3 regions of the Lysinibacillus sp. NPDC093712 genome follow, and region 1 is predicted to be linked to each of the others. Evidence: riboswitches for the same ligand, from Rfam matches in the RefSeq annotation. Region 1 holds a riboswitch; each other region holds the start of a gene.
What was found. Region 1 has a riboswitch for cobalamin ahead of ACQKNX_RS19555 (hypothetical protein). Riboswitches for the same ligand answer to the same signal wherever they lie in the genome.
Positions count from the first base shown of each region.

Region 2: it holds a riboswitch for cobalamin, as region 1 does, so the genes downstream of both, metE (5-methyltetrahydropteroyltriglutamate--homocysteine S-methyltransferase) here and ACQKNX_RS19555 (hypothetical protein) in region 1, are expected to answer to the same signal.
Region 3: it holds a riboswitch for cobalamin, as region 1 does, so the genes downstream of both, mmgD (citrate synthase) here and ACQKNX_RS19555 (hypothetical protein) in region 1, are expected to answer to the same signal.

Region 1 covers NZ_JBNNUU010000006.1:105,726-113,915, reverse strand. The annotation lists gene ACQKNX_RS19575 (S-layer homology domain-containing protein) at 1-879, shown strand, start outside; gene ytvI (sporulation integral membrane protein YtvI) at 992-2,050, opposite strand; gene ACQKNX_RS19565 (hypothetical protein) at 2,144-2,692, shown strand; gene ACQKNX_RS19560 (glutathione peroxidase) at 2,925-3,470, shown strand; cobalamin riboswitch at 3,625-3,832, shown strand; gene ACQKNX_RS19555 (hypothetical protein) at 3,988-4,530, shown strand; gene ACQKNX_RS19550 (ABC transporter substrate-binding protein) at 4,532-5,491, shown strand; gene ACQKNX_RS19545 (tyrosine-protein phosphatase) at 5,846-6,613, shown strand; gene ACQKNX_RS19540 (MATE family efflux transporter) at 6,757-8,136, shown strand; gene ACQKNX_RS19535 (putative RNA methyltransferase) at 8,137-8,190, shown strand, end outside.
Region 2 covers NZ_JBNNUU010000001.1:743,318-751,507, reverse strand. The annotation lists gene ACQKNX_RS03835 (alpha/beta hydrolase fold domain-containing protein) at 1-87, opposite strand, end outside; gene ACQKNX_RS03830 (hypothetical protein) at 566-715, opposite strand; gene metE (5-methyltetrahydropteroyltriglutamate--homocysteine S-methyltransferase) at 1,042-3,336, opposite strand; cobalamin riboswitch at 3,521-3,699, opposite strand; gene ACQKNX_RS03820 (VOC family protein) at 3,911-4,273, shown strand; gene ACQKNX_RS03815 (C40 family peptidase) at 4,917-5,849, shown strand; gene ACQKNX_RS03810 (UDP-N-acetylmuramoyl-tripeptide--D-alanyl-D-alanine ligase) at 6,075-7,460, opposite strand; gene ACQKNX_RS03805 (Mur ligase family protein) at 7,674-8,190, opposite strand, start outside.
Region 3 covers NZ_JBNNUU010000001.1:195,643-203,832, reverse strand. The annotation lists gene prpB (methylisocitrate lyase) at 1-608, opposite strand, end outside; gene prpD (2-methylcitrate dehydratase) at 630-2,063, opposite strand; gene mmgD (citrate synthase) at 2,162-3,283, opposite strand; cobalamin riboswitch at 3,477-3,668, opposite strand; gene ACQKNX_RS01020 (ferrochelatase) at 4,257-5,177, opposite strand; gene ACQKNX_RS01015 (ABC transporter ATP-binding protein) at 5,265-6,053, opposite strand; gene ACQKNX_RS01010 (FecCD family ABC transporter permease) at 6,040-7,074, opposite strand; gene ACQKNX_RS01005 (ABC transporter substrate-binding protein) at 7,092-8,063, opposite strand.

The DNA of each region.
Region 1 (8,190 bases):
ATGGTGAAATTTGTAGAAAGTGCGGCACAACAAGGTAACTTTGAATTAATGGTTGCGCCTATTGAATTTACTGTAAAAGCAGTAAGTGCTGTAAAAACTGTCGATGTAACAAGCTTTAACGCTTACGTTCAACGAACTATAGCCATACCAAGTGGCATTGATGCAAACAAAATTACAACAGCTATTGTTGTTAAACCAGATGGCACAACGTATCATGTACCAACAAAAATTATGCAAAAAGAGGGAACGTACTTCGCAGTCATTAATAGCTTAACGAACAGTACGTATGCGCTCGTATGGCATCCTATTGAATTTAAGGATGTAGCAAGTCATTGGTCAAAAGAAGCAGTTAATAACCTTGGCTCTCGTATGATTATTAATGGTGTTCGTGATGGTGTATTTGCACCAAATCAAGATATAACGCGCGCACAATTTGCTGCTATTATGGTTCGTGCACTCGGTTTAAAAACAGATGTTGTTACTAATAATTACACAGATGTGAGGGCAGATGCTTGGTATGCAGGCTATATTAATGCTGCAAGTGAATACAAGCTAATTCAAGGTTATAGTAATGGTAAATTCGGTCCAAATGATAAAATTACACGTCAGCAAGCGATGACAATTTTAGCGCGTGCTTTGTCGTTAACAGGTGTGGACACAGCCATTACAGAGCAAGAAGCTGCTAGCATATTAGCAACTTTTAAAGATAAAGCCCAAATTGCCGAATATGCTAAGCCTCACATTGCAGTAGCTTTAAAAACAGGTTTAGTAACAGGTAAGGCAAATCAAACGATTGCACCAACAGCTTACATTACACGTGCAGAAGTAGCGGTAGTAATTGATCGCTTCTTAAAGAAAGCAGAGCTAATTAATTTATAATGTAGTAGAGATAGATAATAATGTAAGGCACTTTCTGTTTTATAACTAATAGAAAGTGCCTTTGTTATTTACGATTTTATCACTTTTGAGGGCAGTTGATTGGAGTTCATCATTAAATTTTGAAATTGAATTTAATAACCCCTGTTTCCTTTAATGCGAAGAGGAAGATGATAACAAATGGTCCTACGAGTAAGCCGATGACGCCAAACAATTGTAAGCCGATAAACATTGCGATTAATGTTGGCAGAGGGGGTAAACCAATATGTGCACCCATTACTTTAGGCTCGACAGTTCGGCGAATAATTAATAAAATAGCTGCAAGAACAAAGAGCTTAATGGCAATCGCTGTATTCCCCATCAGGAGGTAATAAATTCCCCAAGGTGCTAAAATAATAATTGAGCCAAGGAACGGGATAACATCTATAATCCAAATAATAATGGTCATTACTATCACATATTTCGGGTGAATAAGTAGTAAACCTACAAGTGTAACCCCGGCTATAATAAAGCTAACAAGAATCTGTGCCTTCATAAAACCGAAAAATGCATCTTTTAAACGATTAGTAATAATTTTCAATTTCTCTTCAGTTGTAGGCTTTAAAAATTTGTAAGTTGACTGTTTTAATTTTGGCAAATCTAGCATAAATAGAAATAGGGCGATCATATAAACAAGAAGACTTATAAAGAGGCTTGGAATTTGTGAAAAGAAGGTCGTAACTTTGGTATAATTAAAGAAGTTTAAGAAAGATTCTTCAACTTTCTCAATGAAGTCGGTTGTCGTTTTTTGAAGTGAAGCACTCACTTCAGTTGGAAAGTCTTCTGTATATTTTGAAATATTCTCTTGCATATGACCCCACAACTCGGATAATTTAGAAATATAGTAAGGTGCTTGCTTTGAAATGGAAATAATTTGCGACATTAGTTGCGTAATAGTAAAGTAACAAATAATAGAAATAAAAATAACGCTTACTATGTATATAAAAGCAACAGCTATTTTTCGCGACATTTTCCATTTTCGTTTAAAAAACATAACAATGGGTTCTAATAAAAAAGCTGTAACACCTGCTAAAATAATTGGCACGGAGACAGGAATGATAAAATATACGGCTATAAGTAGGCATATAATCGCTAGCGTTCGTATAGTCAACTTTCGAGTTATAGTTCTATTCATAAGCTCTCCTTTTATCGTTATTTTTAAGTAAAGTGTAACATAAAAAAATTAAAATTTGAAAACGTTCTGAAAGAATGAAGGTAGGGATAAATCATGGAAAAAGAGATTTTGCAACTTTTTAGTAATTTAACAGAGCGTGACCGTGAGATTGAATACGAGTCGTATAGAAAATTGATAAAAATTATGCAAGAACCAGTAGATTGGACATATGCAGTTTGGGAACAGCTTATTAAAGCCCTTACATATACAGATGGACATGCTCGTGCACGGGCAGCACAGTTTTTATGTGCATTAGCAGCAAAAAGTGACCCGGAAGAACGTGTTCTGGATGATTTTTTAAAAATTTGGGCAGTAACATATGATGAAAAAACAGTAACTGCAAGGCATGCTCTTCAAGCAATTTGGCAAATTGGGCTTGCTGGACAAGTTCAAAGGGATTTAATTGTTTCGTATTTAGCGAAAAGGTTCCAAACATGTATCGATGAAAAGCAACCATCACGTATTCGATATGATATTATTGTCTCCTTTAAGAAATTGTTTGATGCTACGAATGATCAAAACTTATTAGATATTGCAAAGAGATTAATAGAAGAAGAGCAGGATATAAAATACAAAAAGAAATATAAAACAGCCATCCGTTAAAATAGCGAGATGGCTATTTTTATGCCCAAGTGTGTTGTTTTGAAGAAAGAAAAGTTATTGATTATAATGAAAGTAGGAGGATGGATTCAGTTTTTGATAGGTCTTATATACTGATGTAAGCTATCGTATAAGTGAGAGCAAGAAACTATCTATAAAGAGGAAACACGTAAATATGCAACTGTATATAGCATAGTAACAGTATAATTTTTGTAAATTAGAAAGGGTCGAGAAAATGGGGATTTATAATTATTTAGTGAAAAAGCCAAACGGTGAAATTTTATCAATGGAGACGTATCGAGGAAAGACAATGTTAATCGTTAACACCGCCAATCAATGTGACTTTACATATCAATTTGAAGATTTGCAAAAAATGTATAATAAATATGACAAGGGAAATTTCGTTGTTTTAGGTTTCCCGTGTAATCAGTTTGGACAGCAGAACCCAGAAGATGGAGTTGAGACAACTCAACTTTGTCAGCTTAACTACGGGGTAACTTTCCCGATTTTTGAAATAGTTCAGGTTAATGGAGAAGAGACACATCCGTTATTCAATTATTTAAAGCACGAAGTAGATTTTCGTGAATTCGGAAAAGCGAATATGCAGGAAAAGATGTTAGCTGAAGCTATTATCCAAATTGCACCGAGCTTTTTAGATGGACGTAACATTCGTTGGAACTTTACGAAATTTTTAGTAGATAATCAAGGTAATACAGTTGAGCGCTTTGAACCGACAGATTCACAATTAGATATAGAGCAAGCTATTGAAAAAATTTTATAGCTAGCTATTTTAATCAGAATTTTTAGGTTGGAATAACAAATAGCTTATCGCTATGTAGAAATAGTGCTAAGTTTTGTATAAATATATTCGAATATTCCACAATCTCACAACTACTCTTTCAAATCAATATATGATAAACTGCTAATCAAGTGAATAATTCTTGCAGAATAATGGTGCTAACTTTAGCATAATCGGGAATTCGGTGTAAAACCGAAGCTGTTTCCGCAACTGTAAGTACAAGAATCATAAAAAATGCCACTGTCGAAAAGGGGAAGACCCAAGATGGGAAGGTTTTATGATCGCTACTGCATTGAGTAGTGAGCTGTACGAGCCAGGAGACCGACCTTTATTTAATGTATAAAAACTCTTCGGAAGCTAGGAGGATATACGGCAAATACATAGGCAATGTCGCGTGAGGCGGCACTATATATGCTATTTTCGTCGTTCCCTAGGGAGCGGCGTTTTTTTATGCACCTGTAAAGCAAAATCTGTTCATGAAAGAAAGAAGGGACTAAGTATGAAAAAAGATGCCCGTTACTCTTGCTACCCGTTCATGCGTGAAAAAATATCTACAGTAGATTTTGAGATTCGTACAGATAGTTTAACAACTCATGTCGGTGTAGCATTGACGGCTGTAAAAGCTGAAGAAGTTGAAGTAGTGGCTACAGATTTATTGACTATTTTGCCAATGGCCTACCATGTAAACGGCTCAGTACGTGGCAAATTAGCGGTAACGGAAGAAGATTTGTTATGGCTTAGTGATCGCTATGATTTTTATGTGGGGCATGTAAAGGAAGAAATTCAGAACTTTGTTTTACCACAAGGTACAGGGGCTGCAACTGCGCTTCATTTATGTCGTAGTGAGGCAAAAAAATCATACCGTGTTCTACATAAAGTTTCTGAGGAAAGAGAAGTACCAGCCATCCTTTTCGATTACTTAGGATTATTAGCTAATGTATTTTTTGTAATGGCTGTATACATGAATCAACAAGCTGGTATTGCTGAAATACCATTTATAAGCAAATCATATCCGATGAAGAAAAAGAAGGAGAATGTGTAAAGTGAAGAAACTATTTAAATTCCAATGGCTTACAGTGTTAATGTTAGCACTTGTATTGGCAGGGTGCGGCACAGCAAATGAAGCTAAAAAGGACGATACATCTAAAACAGGACAACAAGCAGAGCAAACAGGCTACAAAGTGACAGATGATCGCGATGTAGAAGTAGCATTTGATGCAGTACCAAAAACGGTTGTGTCATTACAACCGAGTAACACAGAAATCTTATTTGCACTAGGCGTTGGCGATAAAGTTATTGGTGCAACTGATTATGATACGTACCCAGAAGAAGCAAAAAATATTGAACGTGTGTCAGATTCTGTGACATTCAACACTGAGCGAATTGTAGCATTAAAGCCAGATGTCGTAATTGCTTATTCAACAGGCAATGCCGAAACATTAGATGCGCTAAAAGGTCTTGAAGATGCAGGCGTAAAAGTATTTGCTATTAAATCAGCAGCTTCATTTGAAGATGTATATGGAGATATTCAACAAATTGCTGAAGTGATGGGCGTTAAAGATAAAGGTGAGCAATTAAACAAAAATATTAAAGCGAAAATCGCGGATGTGCAAGCAAAAGTAAAAGGTGTAGAAACACCGAAAAATGTTTACTTAGAAATTAGCCCTAAGCCAGATATTTATACAACAGCAGCTGGTACTTTCCAACAAGAGATTCTTGATGCAGCGAATGTGAACAATGTATTTGGCGATCAAACAGGATGGGTAAAAGTTTCTGAGGAAGATGTTATCGCGAAAAATCCTCAAGTTATTTTAACAACAGTAAACTATGTAGAAGATGCAGTAGGTGAAATTCTTGGGCGTGATGGATGGAATACAATCACTGCCATTCAAGATAAAGCGGTAAATTATATTGATACTGATATTTCAAATCGCCCAGGACCACGTATTGGTGAAGCTGTTGAGATGGTAGCGAAAGCAGTATATCCCGAACTATTTAAATAAGGTTAAATCGTGAAAGCCAACCTTTAGAGCTTGGGCAAAAGAGATAAAGTGTTAGATTGACTGCAATCAATCTAACACTTTTTTGCTTGTGAACGTTGTTGTCCGCTAAGTACAGGCTTCGTGAGCTTCAACCGGCGATAACTCCAAGTCAACCGGCGATTCAGGGGCTTCAACCGGCGATAACTCCAAGTCAACCGGCGATTTACGGGCTTCAACCGTCGATAACTTCAAGTCTACTGGCGAGTCATAGAATCTGAATCTCTTCTAAAAGGCATTGTGAATAATTGGTATTATCTTCGGTTGTTCTATAAAATAGAAATATATATGATTGCTTAAATAAGGGAGGCGTAGTGGATGACACAGTTTGACATGAAGGTTATTCCGTTTGAGGCAGTCTTGAATTTCCGCGATATGGGTGGCTATAAGACACGAGATGGCAGAGTGGTTAAGAATGGATTGCTCTATCGCTCAGCTGCGCTAGGTAAGATGACACCAGCGGATAAGGAGCGCTTTGAAGCGCTAGGAGTTAAAACAATTTTCGATTATCGAGATCAACAAGAGGCATTAAATAATCCTAACCCTACATTCAAGGGCGCAAAGTATATTCAAATTCCTGCAAAGGGCAACCACGCATTTGAGATGCCGACAAATACCGGTGGCCACAATTTTTATAAGGTTGTAAGCCCAGAGATGTTCCGCGATTTTTATGCACAAATGCCCTTTAACAATGCTTCATTTAAAAAATTAATGTCTACAATTCAAAATCCAGATAATTTAGGCCTCGTCCATCACTGTGCAGTAGGAAAAGATCGAACGGGAATTGGCGGTGCGCTCATTTTGCTCGCATTAGATGTACCCGAGGAAACGATTATGCAAGACTATTTAGATACGAATATTTATTTACGCCCTATGGTAGAACGAATGGCACAGGCAATTCAAAATACTTTTAATGACCAAGAGTTACAACAGTTCCATGCATTAATGTCTGCACGTGAGGATTATTTGCAAGCTGCCTTCGATGCTATAGATAGTCGTTATGGTTCGAAACCAGTATTTTTAGAGCAAGAGTTTGGTTTAACAACAGAAAAACGCCGGCAATTACAAGAAAATTGCTTATGCTAATAGGACGCCCTTTCACAGTAAGTCAGTGAGAGGGATTTTTTTGTAAGCTATTCAAAATATTTTTGTATTAGCTATCCTTTACAGTGGTAAATCTGTGATAAGATACAATAGATTTTTATGTAATAGAGAGAGAAGTGAAGTTGTTGGGACATGCGATTAGAGAGAAACATTCGGCAGACCAGTTTAGTCTATTTCATTTAACATGGCCGATTTTTTTAGAAGTTTTTTTATTTATGTTAATGGGATTAGCCGATACATTTATGTTAAGTGCCTTATCGGATAACGCTGTATCGGGTGTTGGCGCAGCAAATCAATACATTCATATTGCGATATTAATTCTTGAAGTGGTAGGCAATGGTGCTGCAATAGTTGTCTCGCAATATTTAGGTTCAAAGAGATTTTTAGAAGCTACAAAGATTTCAGCGTTAGCAATTACGTTGAACTTAATTTTAGGTTTTATTATGAGTGCTCTGTTTTTCTTAGGCTCCAGCCATTTAATGACGATGATGAATTTGAAGGGTGATGTCTTACAATATGCCCAAAGCTATTTAGTCATTATTGGTAGTTTTATTTTCTTACAAGCTATTATTAATGCATTAGCGGCTATTATTCGTGTACATGGTTGGACGAAGCAGACGATGTATGTATCACTCGGTATGAATGTCGTTCACGTCGTGTTAAACTACGGGTTGATTTTTGGTAATTTGGGATTGCCGGAATTGGGTGTGAAAGGTGCTGCGATTTCTTCCATTATTAGTCGTGGACTTGCGGTTATTGTATTTTCATGGTTGCTGTATCAGGTAATGGAAATACGTGTGAAAATCGAGTACTATTTCACTTTTTCAAAAGAGTATGTCCGAAAAATTTTAAATATCGGTTTACCTTCTGCATTTGAGCAAGTGCTTTATCAATTTTGCCAAATTGTCTTCCTTTATTATGCAACTTATATAGGGTCTGAAACGCTTGCAGCAAGACAATATGCAATGAATATTTCGATGTTTACGTATTTGTTTGCAGTTGCAATCGGTACGGGGACAGCTATTATTATAGGCCGCTATGTAGGCGCGGGTAAAAAAGATGAGGCTTATCATCAATTATGGATAAGCGTGCGCTCAGCTTTTATTTTCACAATACTAATGGTAAGTGTTGTGACGATTTTTAGAAAACAATTAATGAGCATATTTACAGATAATGCAGAGATTATAGCCATTGGTGGGTCTGTATTAGCATTAAGTATTTTATTAGAAACAGGTCGTACGATGAATATCGTTGTTATTAATTCATTACGTGCTTCAGGCGATGCAAGATTTCCAGTGAAGATCGGCTTTTTATCAATGGTCTGCATGAGTTTGCCACTCGGCTATTTGTTTGTCTTTGTTTTAGATTGGGGACTAGTAGGGATTTGGCTAGCTATTTCAGCAGATGAATGGATGCGTGCCATTATCGTATACTTTAGATGGAAAAGTCGAAAGTGGGAACGTTTTGCAATTGTCTCACCTACAGAACAAAAGGAGGCGAATTAAATGGGAGCACTTTCTAAACGTGCTGCAGGAGCGGCGTTAATAGATGCAAATATC
Region 2 (8,190 bases), on a different contig from region 1:
AGCCTTTTTATTACCTTGGGAAGTTATCCATTTTTCAAATTGAATACTTTCTTCAGAACGTGCTCCATTATAAATTTCTACACTCATTTTCATTTCTCTCCTTTAAACTTTTTTATTGTTTTCATCCTGTTTCATAACACGAAATGATTTGAGCTAACCATGTATTTCTTTATGTGCAGTCTTTGTTGGATAGAAGGTCTTGTGTAGACTGGTATTCAATTAGATGGGCCAACTAGTCATTGCAATTGTATCACACCTTTTTTACTAATTATTGGACTTTATTACAAATTATCTTACTCCATTACATATGATTAATCTTTAGTTAAAATGTACAGAAATACCTATACAAAAAAACTCCCCAATAAAAGTTTGGACGCACATGAAAAAGCCACGAATGCTGTACCATCAACGTTTCGTGGCTTTCCTTGGGAACATTATTTATACAAGTTTTTATGCACATTCTCCAAAAGTCAGTCATAGCAATGCTTTAATTGTATTTGGAAGTTGCACTATCGACGGTTATATAACCTATAATAGATTAAGTCTCTCTATGTTTTCATTTCTATTATTTTTCTGATTGTTCTTGCTTCTTTTTCAAATACTCTGCACGTATTTTTTCAATTTGCTGCTTTTTATCAAATTTGGCAGGCTTGTTTTTTTCATGAAACTTTGCCACAGCTACCTTACCTTTAGTATCCAATTGATATTTCCCCACTTTGTTCACCTACTTTTCTTATCCTTAAAGAAGAATCTATTCACCAACTATAATATACCTTATTTTACTGAAGTAAACCTTATTAGTGTACTACAAACCATTGCCGAATGGTCATTTATAATTCTTATCTTTACAACCTTGAATTTGCTGATTCATTTTAAAATTTTCAGTTAAATCTATTAAGTTTGTTTTTAATTAATTTTCTATACAAGACCGTCCTGTCCTATATACAGACAAAACCCCCTGAGAATTTTCATCTCTCAGGGGATTTATCATTTTTGAAGAGAAATCAACGTTTTCTATTCCTTTATTTTTTATATTTACAATCAATATGTGGATTGCTGAACTTGTTGACGTAATGTTTTAGCAGCAGCAACCATATGAGCGAGCGCTGCAACTGTTTCCGGTTCTTTTCTCGTTTTTAGACCACAATCTGGGTTGATCCAAAATTGATTTGTTGATAATACTTGTAGGCTATCTTGCATGATACTTAACATTTCTTGTTCGCTCGGCACACGAGGGCTATGAATATCATAAACACCTAATCCAATCCCTTTTTTATATGGGTTTATTTGCAGTGATGCAATTAGCTCTCCATGACTGCGTGACGTCTCTATAGATATAACGTCGGCATCCAATGCACTAATTGGTTCAATAAAATCATTGAACTCACAGTAACACATATGTGTATGAATTTGTGTTTCATCCTTTACAATAGCCGTAGCAAGCTTAAAAGCATTCACTGTCCAATCCAAATATGCGCCCCACTGTTCTTTACGTAAAGGCAATCCTTCACGCAATGCAGGTTCATCGACTTGAATAATAGAAATGCCAGCCGCTTCTAGTGCCTCAACCTCTTTCCTTAGTGCAAGTGCAATTTGATAGGTCACATCTTTTCGCGCAATATCATCACGTACAAATGACCAGTTTAATATCGTAACAGGACCTGTTAACATCCCTTTCACATATCGATTTGTTAAACTTTGTGCATAGGCAGTTTCTTTCACAGTCATCGGCGCTTCCCATGCAACATCACCATAAATAATCGGTGGTTTTACACAACGAGAGCCGTACGAAACGACCCAAGCTTTTTCTGTAAAAGCGAAGCCTGTTAACTTTTCACCAAAGTATTCCACCATATCTGTACGCTCGAATTCACCATGCACGAGTACATCAATATCTAAATCTTCTTGAATGGCAATCCATCGTTTCGTTTCTTGTGCGACAAAGTCAGCATATGCTTCATCTGAAAGCTGTTTTTTTCGCCATGCATTACGTGTGCGCTTTACTTCATCAGATTGAGGGAAGCTACCAATCGTAGTCGTTGGGAATAGTGGTAGCTGCAGTGACTGTTGTTGAATAATCTGACGCGCATTAAAATCATTTTGACGTTCAAAATCCTCTGTCGACACCGTTTGTACTTCTTGTTGAACAGCCTGATTATTTCGTACAGGATGTTTTTTTAATGCTTCAATTGCTTTCATGCTCTCAGAGATAGTATGATTTGACGTGTGATTTTTTTCTTTTAAATACTTAGCCACCTCTGATATTTCTACTAATTTTTCATCAGCAAATGCAAGCGCATTTTTTAAGACAGGCTCTAATTTTGTTTCAAGTGCGGTCGAAATCGGCACATGCTGTAAGCTACATGACGATTGAACCCACAGCTCTTGGGCACTAGTCAGCTGTTCAATTGCCCTAACTGTAGTACTTATCTCTGCTAAATTTGCCCTCCAAATATCTCGTCCATTAACAATTCCTACTGCCAATACTTTATCATGTGGAAAGCCAAATTGACGTAGCGCCTCCATATTTTTCGTATAGCCATGAACAAAATCTAAGCCAAATCCTTGTACAGGGAGTTCAATTAGTGTGTTATAAGCTGATAACGATTCAAAATAGGTTTGTAACATAATATTAGCCTCTGGTACAGCGGCTGCTAATTGTGTATATATTTCTTGCACAAGTTTGACCTCCGCCTCATCTAATGATGTGACTAATGCAGGCTCCTCTAATTGAATCCAATCAGCACCGGCTGTTACTAGTTCTTGAATAACCTGCGCATACAGTGGTAGTAGTGCTAAAATAAACGCAACTTGTGTTACTTTATCGTAACCTTTTGTTAGCTTGCAAAATGTATATGGCCCGATTAGCGTTGGCTTTGCAGTAATGCCATATACTTCTTTAACCTCAAGGAAATCTGCAAGTATTTTATTGTCTGTTAGTTGCAGAGCTTGACCTTCATATTCAGGGACAATGTAATGATAATTTGTATTGAACCATTTTGTCATTTCACTCGCAACAGCTTCTTTATTTCCACGTGCTACCGCGTAATACGTTTGTAAGTTAACCTTTCCACCCTGCCAGCCGAAGCGCTTTGGCACTAAGCCAAACATAACCGCTGTATCAAGCATTCTGTCATACAGTGTGAAATCCCCAACTGTGACAATATCTATACCGCTACGAAGCTGCTTGTCGATGCGTGCAAGACGGATTTCTTTAATTTTTTGTAAGAAATCTTCTTCTGTAAGTTCATTTCTCCAAAATGCCTCTAATGCCTTTTTCCATTCACGGTCTTCCCCTATGTATGGGTAGCCTATTACAGTCGTTGTATACGTCATATTCCTTCTCTCCTCTGGTTTAAAATAAAAAAACCATCTTCCTTTTTAGGAAAATGGTAGTTATTGTATATCTAAATTAGCTATGACGAGGCGATACGATAATATATTAATTATCGTATATATTCGTTAGTCGCACAGTGCCGATTCGGTCACATCTCACCACCTATTTCCACGTAGGTTATTTGGTGTGTACTAGACATTGGCAGGTCTCCTGGCTTCTCATCAACACGCCTCACAGCCTTCCCAGTTCCCCAGTGGCATATGTGATTTGCTCCGATTTACAGTTGCGGGACAGCGTCGGATTTACACCGACTTCCCTTTTAAGCCAAACTTTCATTTGGCACCAACTCTTACACAATATTCAATTATGTTTCCTACTATAACATATATTTTTCTGAAAAGTATAACTTTTATGAAGATATATGTATTATTTCTGTACAGAGTTACACTTTGAGTAATTTTTAAATGGACTAATTGACGACATAATAATAAAACAATCTACTAATCCGAAAAGGTATTTTAAGTAATTTGTAGAAATATATAGTTATAGAAAGAACGTGCGAGGAGGATTACTATGATTGTCGGATTACATCACATACAATTAACGATTCCAAAAGGTACCGAGGAGCAAGGGAAAGCTTTTTATTGCCGTTTGTTAGGCCTCAAAGAAATAGAGAAACCAGAATCTCTTAAAGGGCGTGGTGGATTTTGGCTACGAGTTGGTCAGCACGAAGTACATGTTGGCACAGAAGAAGGCTTTGATCGACTAACAACGAAAGCCCATATTGCCTATCAAGTAGAGGATGTAGCATATTGGAAAAAAGTATTAACAGCGCATCATATCGAAATCCTTGATTCTGTTCCAATTCCTAATTATGAGCGCTTTGAATTTAGAGACCCTTTTGGTAATCGAGTAGAAATTATTCAGCCTATTTAAATTTTTAAAAAGCAGCCATCAATGGCTGCTTCAGACTATAGACAAACGCGAAGATTTTCGAGTTTGTCTATAGTTCTTTATTATTTAAAATTAATATAAAAGTGATGACTACTACCGTTGATTTCCTGTATGGGCTGTCGATTTCCGCGGATACACACGTAAGCCGCAACCCCCACTATCGCGCTGTCTGGTGCGTCTCACGTTCTGTGCGTTCCCACAGGAGTTGTCCGTCCTCTACTCCAATCACCCATGACTCAAACTATGTATTTCATACTTAATGATAAACAAAAAAATTCCTATACTACGTGCTTTTATAAATACTATTTGACTCATATAGTTATTTTTATATCATTCCTTACCCTTATTTTGATTTCCCTATTAGCACATTACCTAGCATTGTTTCTATGTGTGATAATCCATAGTTGCTAGCGTTTTTTGTATGCACTATTTATCAAACTGAAACATTTGTAATGAAACTGTAAATTCAAGCGATAAAGCCTTATATATCAAGGTTTTTACATAAAGCGATGCTCCCTGTGGAAACATTTACCTCGCAGAACCCCTACTTTTTCATGCTACGATTATTGCAACAGCAAGCAAACAGATATGAATTTACTGCTCGCTTACAGGAGGTAAAAACAGCATGAAAAAACAATTTTTAAAAACTACACTAGCATTATCGATTGGATTTAGCTCATTCGGAATCGTTCAAGCATCCGTTGAACCAATCAAAGTAGAAGCTGCAACAACAAATGCACAACAAAATGACCAAGCTGTCGCAGCGAAGGCTGAGCAACTTATTCAAACAGGAAAAAGTTTAATTGGGAAGGCTACATATAGTAATTCAGTTTACAAGTCTACATATCCTTACAAGTTTTCTTGTGCTTCATTCATTATGTATATTTTTGAACAGAATGGAGTAGACATTGGTACTTATAATGAAAATTATATGATCCAGCAAGGGACATTTGTTCCTAAAAGCCAATTGCAAAAAGGCGACTTAGTATTCTTTAAAAGTAAAAAAACGGGCACAGATCCCGATCATGTAGGCATGTACATTGGAAATAACAAAATAATTCATATGGCTGATTCCAAGCAAAATATCGTCATTTCAGATATGGGTAGCAAACCTTATTACACTGACAACTATGTATCTGCACGCAGAGTATTACCAACATTACTATCGGCTAACCCTGCAACGAAAGGCGATAAAATTGTTGAAAATGCAATAACTTATAAAAATAAAGTAACAATAAGCTCATTAAATAAAGAGCAAAGCTTACAATTTACAGCCCCTGGTTTCGTAGAATATGTCTATCGTAAGAGCGGTGTAAACCTTGGTACAACAACTCTAAAAGAACAAATGGCTAAAGGAACTACGGTATCACGTGCCAATTTAAAAAAGGGCGACTTAGTGTTCTTTAATAGTGTGAAAGGGTCAAATAACCCTTCTCTTGTAGGTATCTACGCTGGAGATCAACGTATCATCATTCCAATTTCAAGTGGTGTTACAACTAGAGTACTCTTTGTGGATTATTATAAAGAGCATTATATAACAGCAAAACGTGTATTTTAAGAAAATCAGCTGCTATTTGACAGCACGACGCGTTATCTTTACGCTATAAAAATAATAAAACATAGCATACAAGCGTGTAATTACAACGCTTTGTATGCTATGTTTTTGATATAATCAGCGGTACCTTACATTATCGTAAAGTGGATTTTATCTAAGCATAAAAAGGATTCTTTCGCATAAAGGTAGCTACTGATGAGTAGTCGCTAGGAGTGCCTTGCCAAAAGGCTATTTTTCCTTTAATTGATTAGCGAATTCAATCATGGATCGACTAGACATAGGGCCCTTTATTAATACAATAGTATCTTTATCAAGTTTTGGTTTAAGTATTTCTAGTACACCTGTGACATCTTTAAATATATGAACCTCCGCAGTTGTTCCATCTTTTTTTGCTTGAGCTGCTATATCTTCAGCTCTTTTTCCAATCGTAATAAGCATTTGAATATCTCGCTGTGCCACCATAGAACCGATCTCACGATGATACTTTTCTTCGAAAAGACCCAATCGCTTTATATCACCTAATATAAGGATTATTTTTTTATCTTTTCCTATCGTATCTAAAACCTTTAAAGCAGCTTCAACTGATGTTGGGTTATTCGTCCATGTATCATCTATAATGGTACTTTCACCGATACCAGTTGAAAATTCCAGGTGCCTTGCCATCGGTTTAAATGTTTTTAAACGCGAGATTGCTGTTTGGATAGACACTCCCATCTCCTTTATAGCTGCGATAGCCGCTAGCGCATTATACACTTGATGTTCTCCGTAACCAGGTACAAAGATAGTATACTTTTCATTAGATACTTGCAGGATAAATTTCATGCCGTTGTTCGTAAATTCAATGTTAGAAGCTTTGTAATCTGCATGCTGCTGAACGCCAATAGTGATAATTTTCCCTTTAAACTTATGCAAGGGTACTTTTTTTGTGTTTTCATCATCACCATTGATGATTAACGTGCCATCCTCCGACAGCCCTTCTAAAATTTCAGATTTTGCTTTTATATAGCCCTCAAGATTTTTACATCCATCTAAATGATGGACACCAATATTAGTAATAATACCAATTGTTGGTTTGTAGATCATACATTGATGTTTAATGTTCCCTGTATTCCCCAGACCTAGCTCAAAAACAGCTGCTTTCGTTGTTTTATCAATGCCCGTTAAATAGGGTAATGATTGACGAGGCTCATTTTTACTACTAATTGATGCCTGCACATTCCAATCTTTACTTGCAATATGTTTAATCATTTCTTTTGTTGTTGTTTTCCCACATGTTCCGGTTAATGCGACAACTGGTATATCAAAAAGACCTCTATAGTATTCAATAAACTTCCAGTATGCCTGCAAAGTACTTTTTACTTGAATAACGGTTGTATTATCGAGTGCATTTTTAAGTTCACTTAAAGGTTTATCTGAAATGACGAGGGATGGCCCCTTTTGATCGATTTCTTTCCAGTTAATAGACTCGCTTTTATTGATGAACATTAGCGAATTTTTCTGCGTCAAATCATGACGGTTATAATAAATAGCCTGTTTGACAAGCCATTGCTCAGAACCGCTTACTAAAACCCCTTGTAATAACTTTCTAATCACAGTCACACTTATATTTTGCACGTTAACTCCGTCCCCCCTCTCATTATAGTATGAAAAATGATAGCTAGAAGTTTGGGTAAAGGAGCGTATCCTTCCCTTTTTCTAGCAACGACTATTATTTGTTGATTTACTTTATCTTTTATTCAGAGCGCTCCTTTCTAGTAGATTACTATACAATATTATTAAATGACCTCATGTGACACAGTATTTATCCTGTTGTCATTGCATCCATCATTACCTTGTATCTCTAAATGATTTTTTTATTTTTAAATCTGCTGCCAAATCGGAAATTTGTTTACTATACATATCTCCTTTTATCAGGACAATTGTATTTTCATCTACTATTTCATGTAATAACTTATAGACGAGTGTACTATTTTTAAAAGTATAAACAGGGTCACTAAATCCTAGTTTCACTGCATGATCAGCCATAATTCGGGCGTGCTCTCCTATTGTAATAAGCACATCTACACCAATACGATTGATTAACTCTCCAGCTTGCTCATGGATGATATAACCCCACGATCCTAAATCGGTAATTGTTCCAATAACGGCTATCTTTTTCCTGCCCTCTCCTATTGAATTTAAGACCTTTAAGGCTGCTTCTAATGAAGTCGTTGTTAAACTCCAAGTATCGTCTATTAACAGTGAATTATTAATACCTTCAAACAGTTGTAGCTGCTTTTTCATTTTCTTGAATGACGCTAATTGTTTAATTGCTAACGAAATCGGTACATTTAATTCATTAATA
Region 3 (8,190 bases), on a different contig from region 1:
AATTGTTTAAACTCTTTTTCGTTTTGTAATGCTTCTGGAAAAATTGCATCAGCACCAGCTGCTATATACGCTTTTGCTCGTATGATAGCCTGTTCTAAACCTTCCACAGATCTTGCATCTGTCCGAGCAATAATGACTAAGGTAGGGGCTATTTGTTTAATGGTTTTAATTTTTTGTATCATGTCATCTTGAGATACAAGCGTTTTTCCATTTAAATGGCCACATTTTTTCGGTAAATTTTGATCTTCCAGCTGCACCGCGGCAACTCCTGCTTCTACCATTTCACGAGCAGTTCGTGCGACATTTAATACACCACCAAAACCTGTATCAATATCCACAAGCATTGGGACATTAGTAGCTCGGATAATATCGCTTGCACAATGGGCTACTTCATTCGAATAAATCATTCCTAAATCAGGTAAGCCTCGACTCGCTGTATAAGCAGCTCCAGATAGATATAATGCCTCGAAGCCTGCTTTTTTAGCCATTAAACCTGCCATGGCGTCATGCGCACCAGGTATTTGTAATATATCTTTACGAGCAATTAAAGCTCGAAATTGTTCAGCCATTTGTTTTTGTGAAACAGTTTCATTGACAATCCACGCCATCTACAAAAACCTCCCTTCTCGTTAAACAAATAAATTGACAAATTCGTTAACATAGCTATTTTCGACAAGCTCTTTATCGGAACAGATACGATTTATTTTGTTCAATTGTTTTTGAGAAAAATGTGTACTAATGTTTTGCTGAAATTTATCAATAATTTGAGGGAATGCTTCCTCACGACGGAAACGGTGCCCTAACGGGTATTCACATTCCACTAACTCAGACATTGAACCGTCTTTATAATAAACTTGCACAGCATTGGCGATCGAGCGTCTTTCAGGGTCTAGATAATCGATTGTATATTGTGATTTTTCTACGACTACCATTTTATTTCTCAAGTCATCAATTCGTGGATCTGCCGCTACGTTATCCTCATAATGGTCTGCCGTAATATCGCCATAGATAAGTCCAATTGCTGTAATGTATTGAATGCAGTGATCACGGTCTGCTGGATTATTAAGAGGTCCCTCTTTATCAATAATTCGTATCGCAGATTCATGTGTTGTAATTTGAATGCGCTCAATGTCATGTAAACGATTTTTCACTTCATGATGTAAATGCACGGCACATTCTGCAGCAGTTTGCGCATGAAATTCAGCTGGAAAAGAAACTTTAAATAGAACATTTTCCATCACATAAGAATCCAGTGTTCTTGCAAGCTTTAAGTCTTGTTTATTGAAGAGTACGTCTTGAAAGCCCCAGCCAGGCGCAGATAATGCTGTCGCATACCCCATTTCCCCTTTCACAGCCATCATCGCTAGTTGGACTGCCCTACTTGTTGCATCTCCCGCTGCCCATGATTTTCTAGAGCCTGTATTCGGTGCATGGCGGTATGTTCGTAAGCTTGAATTATCAATCCAAGCATTTGATAAAGCATTAATCATTTCTTCACGATTTCCTCCTAATGCTTTGGTAACTACCGCTGTCGATGCAATTTTGACAAATAAAACATGATCCAATCCAACACGATTCAGACTATTCTCCAATGCGAGTATCCCTTGAATTTCATGGGCTTTTATCATCATTTCTAATACTTCTTTGATTTTAAGTGGCTCTTTCCCTTCGGCAATTCGTGTACGACTCAAATAATCTGCCACTGCTAATATGCCACCTAAATTATCAGAAGGATGTCCCCATTCTGCAGCAAGCCATGTGTCATTGTAATCTAACCAGCGAATCATACATCCTATATTGAAGGCCCCTCTTACGGGATCGAGAACATAAGAAGTTCCTGGAACACGTGTACCATTTGGAACTACAGTGCCAGCAACTACTGGTCCGAGGAGTTTTGTACATTCTGGGTACTGTAAGGCCAAAATGCCGCAACCTAAAGTATCTAATAAAACATAGCGTGCCGTTTCATAAGCTTCTTCACTTGTAATCGTAGTATTTAATACATAATCAGCAATATCCGTAAGTAATTGATCTGTCTTAGATATGTCATTTGTTTTAATCATCTATATCTTCCTTTCAAGTCATAAATTTGATATACTAGTATACTGATGGGCATTGGTCAGAATACCCATCAGTTCTATGGCGAGTTGTTAATACTTGACTATACCGACAATTCTTCAAGGTTATGACGCTCGCCAATATAATGAACACGAGGTCTAAATAATCGATTATTATCATGCTGTTCAATCACATGAGCACACAGGCCAATCGTTCGTGAACCGAAAAAGATAGGTGTATAGATTTCAATAGGCAAGCCTAGCATGTAGTATACTGGTGCTGCATAATAATCTAAATTTGGATATAATCCTTTTTCCTGTACCATCACTTTTTCGCCAGCTTCGCACATGTGATATAAACGGTCATCACCTTGCTCCAAACATAATTTATACAAAGCCTCTTTCATTATTTGTGCTCTTGGGTCCATCTTTTTCATATAGACACGGTGACCGAAGCCCATAATTTTTTCTTTATTTTGTAGTTTACTTTTTAGTAAGTTTTCAAAGCCTTCTATTGTTTTAGCTTCAAGCAGCATATACATCACCGCCTCATTTGCCCCACCATGTAAATTCCCTTTCAATGAAGCGACAGCTCCCGTTAAGGCGCCATACAAATCTGATTGCGTAGAGGCGATAACACGAGCCGTAAACGTTGAATTTGGCATCTCATGTTCGCTATATAACACGAGCGACTGATCAAAAATCTCCTCTTCTAACGCCGTTGGTTGTCTGCCAGTAATCATGTAATAAAAATTGGCACTATAAGAAAGTTCGCTATCTGGCTTGACCACATCTTGGCCGTTTAAGACGCGATAGCTATTGGCGACGATGTTAGGCATACCGCCTAAAAGTCTATAAGCCCGCGTCAAATTCACTTCAGTCGAACGATCATTGATGTGCTGATCATAGCCCGCTAGAACAGAGATTCCAGTTCTTAGCCCATCCATTGCATGTGTTCCATTAGGCAAGAGTTTAAAAATTTGAAAGATATCTTGTGGTACCTGATAATAGGATTTCAACCTATCCTGCAAATCAGCCTGTTGCTCGGTAGTTGGTATTTCTCCATGCAACAATAAATGGACAATGTCTAAATACGAATATCTTTGTGATAATTCAATTAAGTCATAGCCTCGTATTACAATTTGACTCCCGATAGTGTCTAAAAATGATAGCTTTGTTTCAGCAGCAATAATTCCATCAAGACCTGGTGAATACGTTAACTCCATCAATGACAGCCCCTTTGTTTAATTTTCTTGTAAGCGTTACCATTCGTGCACAAAAGAACAACAAAAAAACAACTTCTACCCCTTTAGAAGTTGTTAACCGACAAAAGCATGATAGCCCAAAAAAACTGTGAATTTACAGTTGAATTCACAAAAATCATGCAGTAGCTAACACCTCCCTATCCTCGTAGGTAAATTGATGCGTTATTCAGTGGCAGGTCTCCTGACTTATGATCAACGTTAAATAACCCCTTCCCATTTTGACAATCAAAACAGTGGTATTGTTATGTAACTCCTAAATACAGTTGCGGGACAGTGTTGGAATCTCACCAACTTCCCTTTTAATCAAATGAAAAAATTCATTTAAACCACCAAAATTTAGCATATTCAATTTGTCTTTCAACCTTAACATAGAGACTTATAAACAATCAATATAGCTAAAATTCAGAAAAAACAAATAATGGAAAGCTATTTTCCATCATTAATGAACTATTTTTCGTTTTTCAGCACTATTTTGTATAAAAAGTTTTTAAAAACACCTCTACTGATTCTATTATCTTCGTAGATGCCCATTATTCTAGCACCAATTGTTTTTTCCCAACATCTCTTCTTTAAAATGCCTCTCATACAATCTTGTCTACAGCCTTCTATATGTATTTTTCTTTTTTCTTTAAACAAATAATCATACAGCTATAGAAGTCCTTAGCCGTTTTTCCTTCTATTTAATATCACCTAACCTTTAAACCGAAAAAGCCATTTGACATTAATTAAAAATTAACATCAGATGGCTTCTTATCGTCTTTTTTATGGCAAACAAGAAAAAGCCCACTTGGGTGATGGATGAGTGTCAAAGACATGTACTCATAATCACGCAGTAGGGCACTATTTAATCACGATAATTCTACATACTCGAGGAGACTTGGTCCCCTCGAGTGAAATTGATGCATCGTTTATTTTCACTTCAATCCGTTTGCACTTATGAACAAAGTTGTGATGCTGTTGGAATAAATGATTCGACAATGGCAGCTAAAGCTTGAATGGTATCATAGCTATCACCTGGAAACTCCGATTGGGCAAATTCTACTTGAAGTTCCTCACACAATCTATGACATTCATATCCGACTTCAAAATAGGACTCAATATCCGCTGAAAGGGAAAGGAGCTCACAAGTGACGATACCTTGAGCACCCTCGCCTTGCAATGAATTAATCTTATCTTTTACATTTGGACCTAGCCAGTCACCTTTCCCATGACCACTTCGATATGTAATATGCCAGTTATCAATTTGAACTGCTTTTGAAATGGCTTCGGCTAATTCGGAAAACTGGCGTACGTAGTTTTCATTTTTTTCGGGATCAATTGGCTGACTATGGACTGTATATAAAACATGCGTCTGAGCTCGTTTTTCACCAGGAATCCATTCAAATGCACGTTGAACACGATCTTTATATACAGCAAGTAATTCATCGTTTAAATGCCAATTTTTCGCATGAATGACCTTAACGTCATGAGAAGCTAATAACGTACTAACTTCATTATGAAACGCTGCAGCACCTGTAGACATAATCGGATTTACAGGTAGCGTAATAAACGTTGTGATACCATCTTCAAGCATTGTGTCAACAACATCCGGAATATAAGGTTCTGTATGTTTGTATGCGTTATATACTTTTACAGGCTGTGTTAAGCGATGTTGTAAAGCATGTTCCAGCCCTTTAGCAATACGCCCCGTATTTGCTGCTAATGGATCAACACCACCTAATTTTTTAAATTGTGCCGTAACGTTTTCAATCACATGTGGTGGTGGTGTTTTACCTTTCATTATATGTGTAAAATAAGGTGATACATCGTCTAACGATTTCGGTGCGCCATAAGCGTAATAAATTATACCAATCATATTTTAAATCTCCTTTTCTTCCTTATAATAAGTTAATTTTTATGGGTGTTAGTTGCTGCATATTTCTACCCGAAATATGAGCCTTCATCATTTACAAGAACTGGAGCACAATTTTACCGGGGTAAAGATTGGATTTCCATCTTGCATATAAATTTCAGCATCAATTTCAAAAATTGTTTGAAACATTTCTTTACATAATACACAATGTGGTGAATCGTCGTAATGTATTTTTCCTTTCTTTAGTACAATCAGACGTTCGCTATTTTGTGCAGCTTGGTTAATATCATGTAACACCATAATAACGGTCATATTGTATTTATGATTTAACTCTTTTACAAGCTCCATCACTTCTAATTGGTGTGCAATATCTAGATATGTTGTTGGTTCATCTAGCAGTAACACTTTAGGATGCTGTGCTACAGTCATTGCGATCCAAGCACGTTGCCGTTCACCTCCAGACATCGAAGGCAGTACACGATTTTGCAAGTCTTTCAATCCAGTTACGTCAATCGCCCAATCGACAATTTCTTTATCCTCTTTTGATAGGACCGTCTTCCCTCCGCTATGCGGATGACGCCCAAACTCTACTAACTCGCGCACTGTTAAATCTAATTGATGACTATTCATTTGCGGGAGCATCGTTAGTGTTTTAGCCACTTCTTTCGACTTCATTTCATGAATGTTTCGTTCATCTAAAAATACTGTACCACTATTCGGTTTTAAAAGACGTGAAATCACACGTAATAATGTTGATTTCCCCGAGCCATTCGGACCTATTAAACTAACAACTTCTCCTTCATTGATCTTCAAGGTAATATCATCTAACTTGAACTTGGTGAACTCATGTTGATATTGAATGTGCTCAGTTCGTAGCAATGGAATTCCCCTTTCTATGAATTAAATAAAGGAAATACGGCCCACCAATGAATGCTAGTAAAATGCCAACAGGAAACTCAATAGGATCAAATACTGTTCTCGCAATTGTATCAGCGAAAACAACAAGTAAGCCACCAGCTAAAGCTGAAGTAGGTAGTAAATACTTATGATCTCCTCCAATAATTAGTCGTAAAATATGCGGTACAACCAAACCTACAAACCCAATTAATCCGGCAACACTTACTGCTATTCCTGCTAATAACGTACTTAATGCAATTAAAAAGAATCGACTTCGTTCAACATTGTGCCCTAATAAGCTTGCCATTTCATCTCCTAGACGCATGATACGAATATGTTTAATTGCATAAATTGATAATACAAGTGCTACAAGGACATAGTAAATAATCATTTTAAATTGCACCCAACCAACACCTGTCAAACCACCAGACAACCATGGTAAGACAGATTGTACACGATCGCTATACAAAATCATTAGTGCATTTGTTCCTGCACCACAAAGTGCGTTAATGGCTACCCCTACTAAAATGATTCGCATTGGGGATGTACCACCCTTTTTCACCGATAAAGAATACACTATCATTGCGGCGACAAAGGCACCTAAAAAAGCTGCAATAGGTAAGTATATGATATAGCCAGGAAAAACAACCATTACAGCCACCGCCATAATTCCAGCGCCGGAAGTAATTCCAATAACCCCTGGATCAGCTAATGGATTTTGCATGACACCTTGTAAAATCGAACCTGCAATAGCCAAACAAACACCTATAATTATACCCGTTAGTATACGGGGCATACGGATTTCCCACACGATTCGTCGTGCCATCGTATCTTCGGAACTAAAAATTCCATTAAACACTTCACTTACCGAAAACGAAACCTGCCCGATCATAAGGCTACCGACACTCACTATGACCAAAAGGATCGGTAACATTATTAACGCCATTCTTCGTTTTTTAGCAAGAGGATGTGCATATTTTTCCTCTTCTACTATCATCGTCATTTCCCCGCTATAAAGAATTATTTCACTGCTTCTTCTGCTGTCTTTAAAACTCCTCGCATATAGTCAATGGCTTCTACAACCTGTGTGCCAGGATTGTCAAACAATTCTGCTGGTAAAATGATAATCTGATTATTTTTGACTGCATCTAAATTTTTCCACGCCGCATTTTCTTTTAATTGTTTTTCAAATCCTTCTTTTACAGTCGCTGGATTTGCGTGCGTAATCAGCATAATTACTTTTGGGTTGCGTTCAACAATTTTCTCAACACTTAGATTTGCGTAAGTTGGAAACTTATCTGTCGCTGGTAAATCGGCTGCGATATTTTTACCACCTGCCTTATTTAAAATATCTCCGTATAACGAATTATCAAGCGCAGCTAAATATGTACCTGGTGCTCCGTAAACGATTAAAGCATCTAAAGTTGATTCTGAACTGCCTTTTGCAATCTTCTCATCTATTTGTGCAACTAACTCATCTGCTTTTGCTGTGTTATTAAATAACACGCCATACTTTGAAATCGTTTTTTTAATATCATCTACTGAATTCATGTTCAAGTAAACAATTTTTGTACCTGTAGCTTCCACCGTTGTAGCGAATTGCTGAAAGCTTGGTGGTACAATAAGTATATCCGCATTCAATGCAGCAATCTGCTCAAATGACGGTTCATGCGGGTTACCTATTTCTTGAATCGCTTTTACTTCCGCCTTCATATCGGTTGTAATCGTAGGTCGACCAGTAACATTTGCACCTAACGCAAGCAAAATATCCATCATTCCTGGATTTAACGTTGCAACTGAATTCGGTGTTGCTTCAAACTCAAGCTTATTTCCAAGGTCATCTATTAATGTTACTGCCCCTCCTGTTTCAACTTGTTGTTCCATTTCTACTTTATCTGTTGAAGCATTCCCATCCGCTGGTTTACTTTCTTCTCCACATGCTGCTAATGATAATGCTAACGCACCTACTAATAGAAATTTAAACTTCTTCATGTTAACTACCAACCTTTTCTTTTAATTTAAAATTGAAATGAAATTGATAATCATTCTCATACGGTTGTTTATGATTCTATTTTAAATAATAATAATTGTCAACAATCGTTTTTAATGTTGTTTTTTA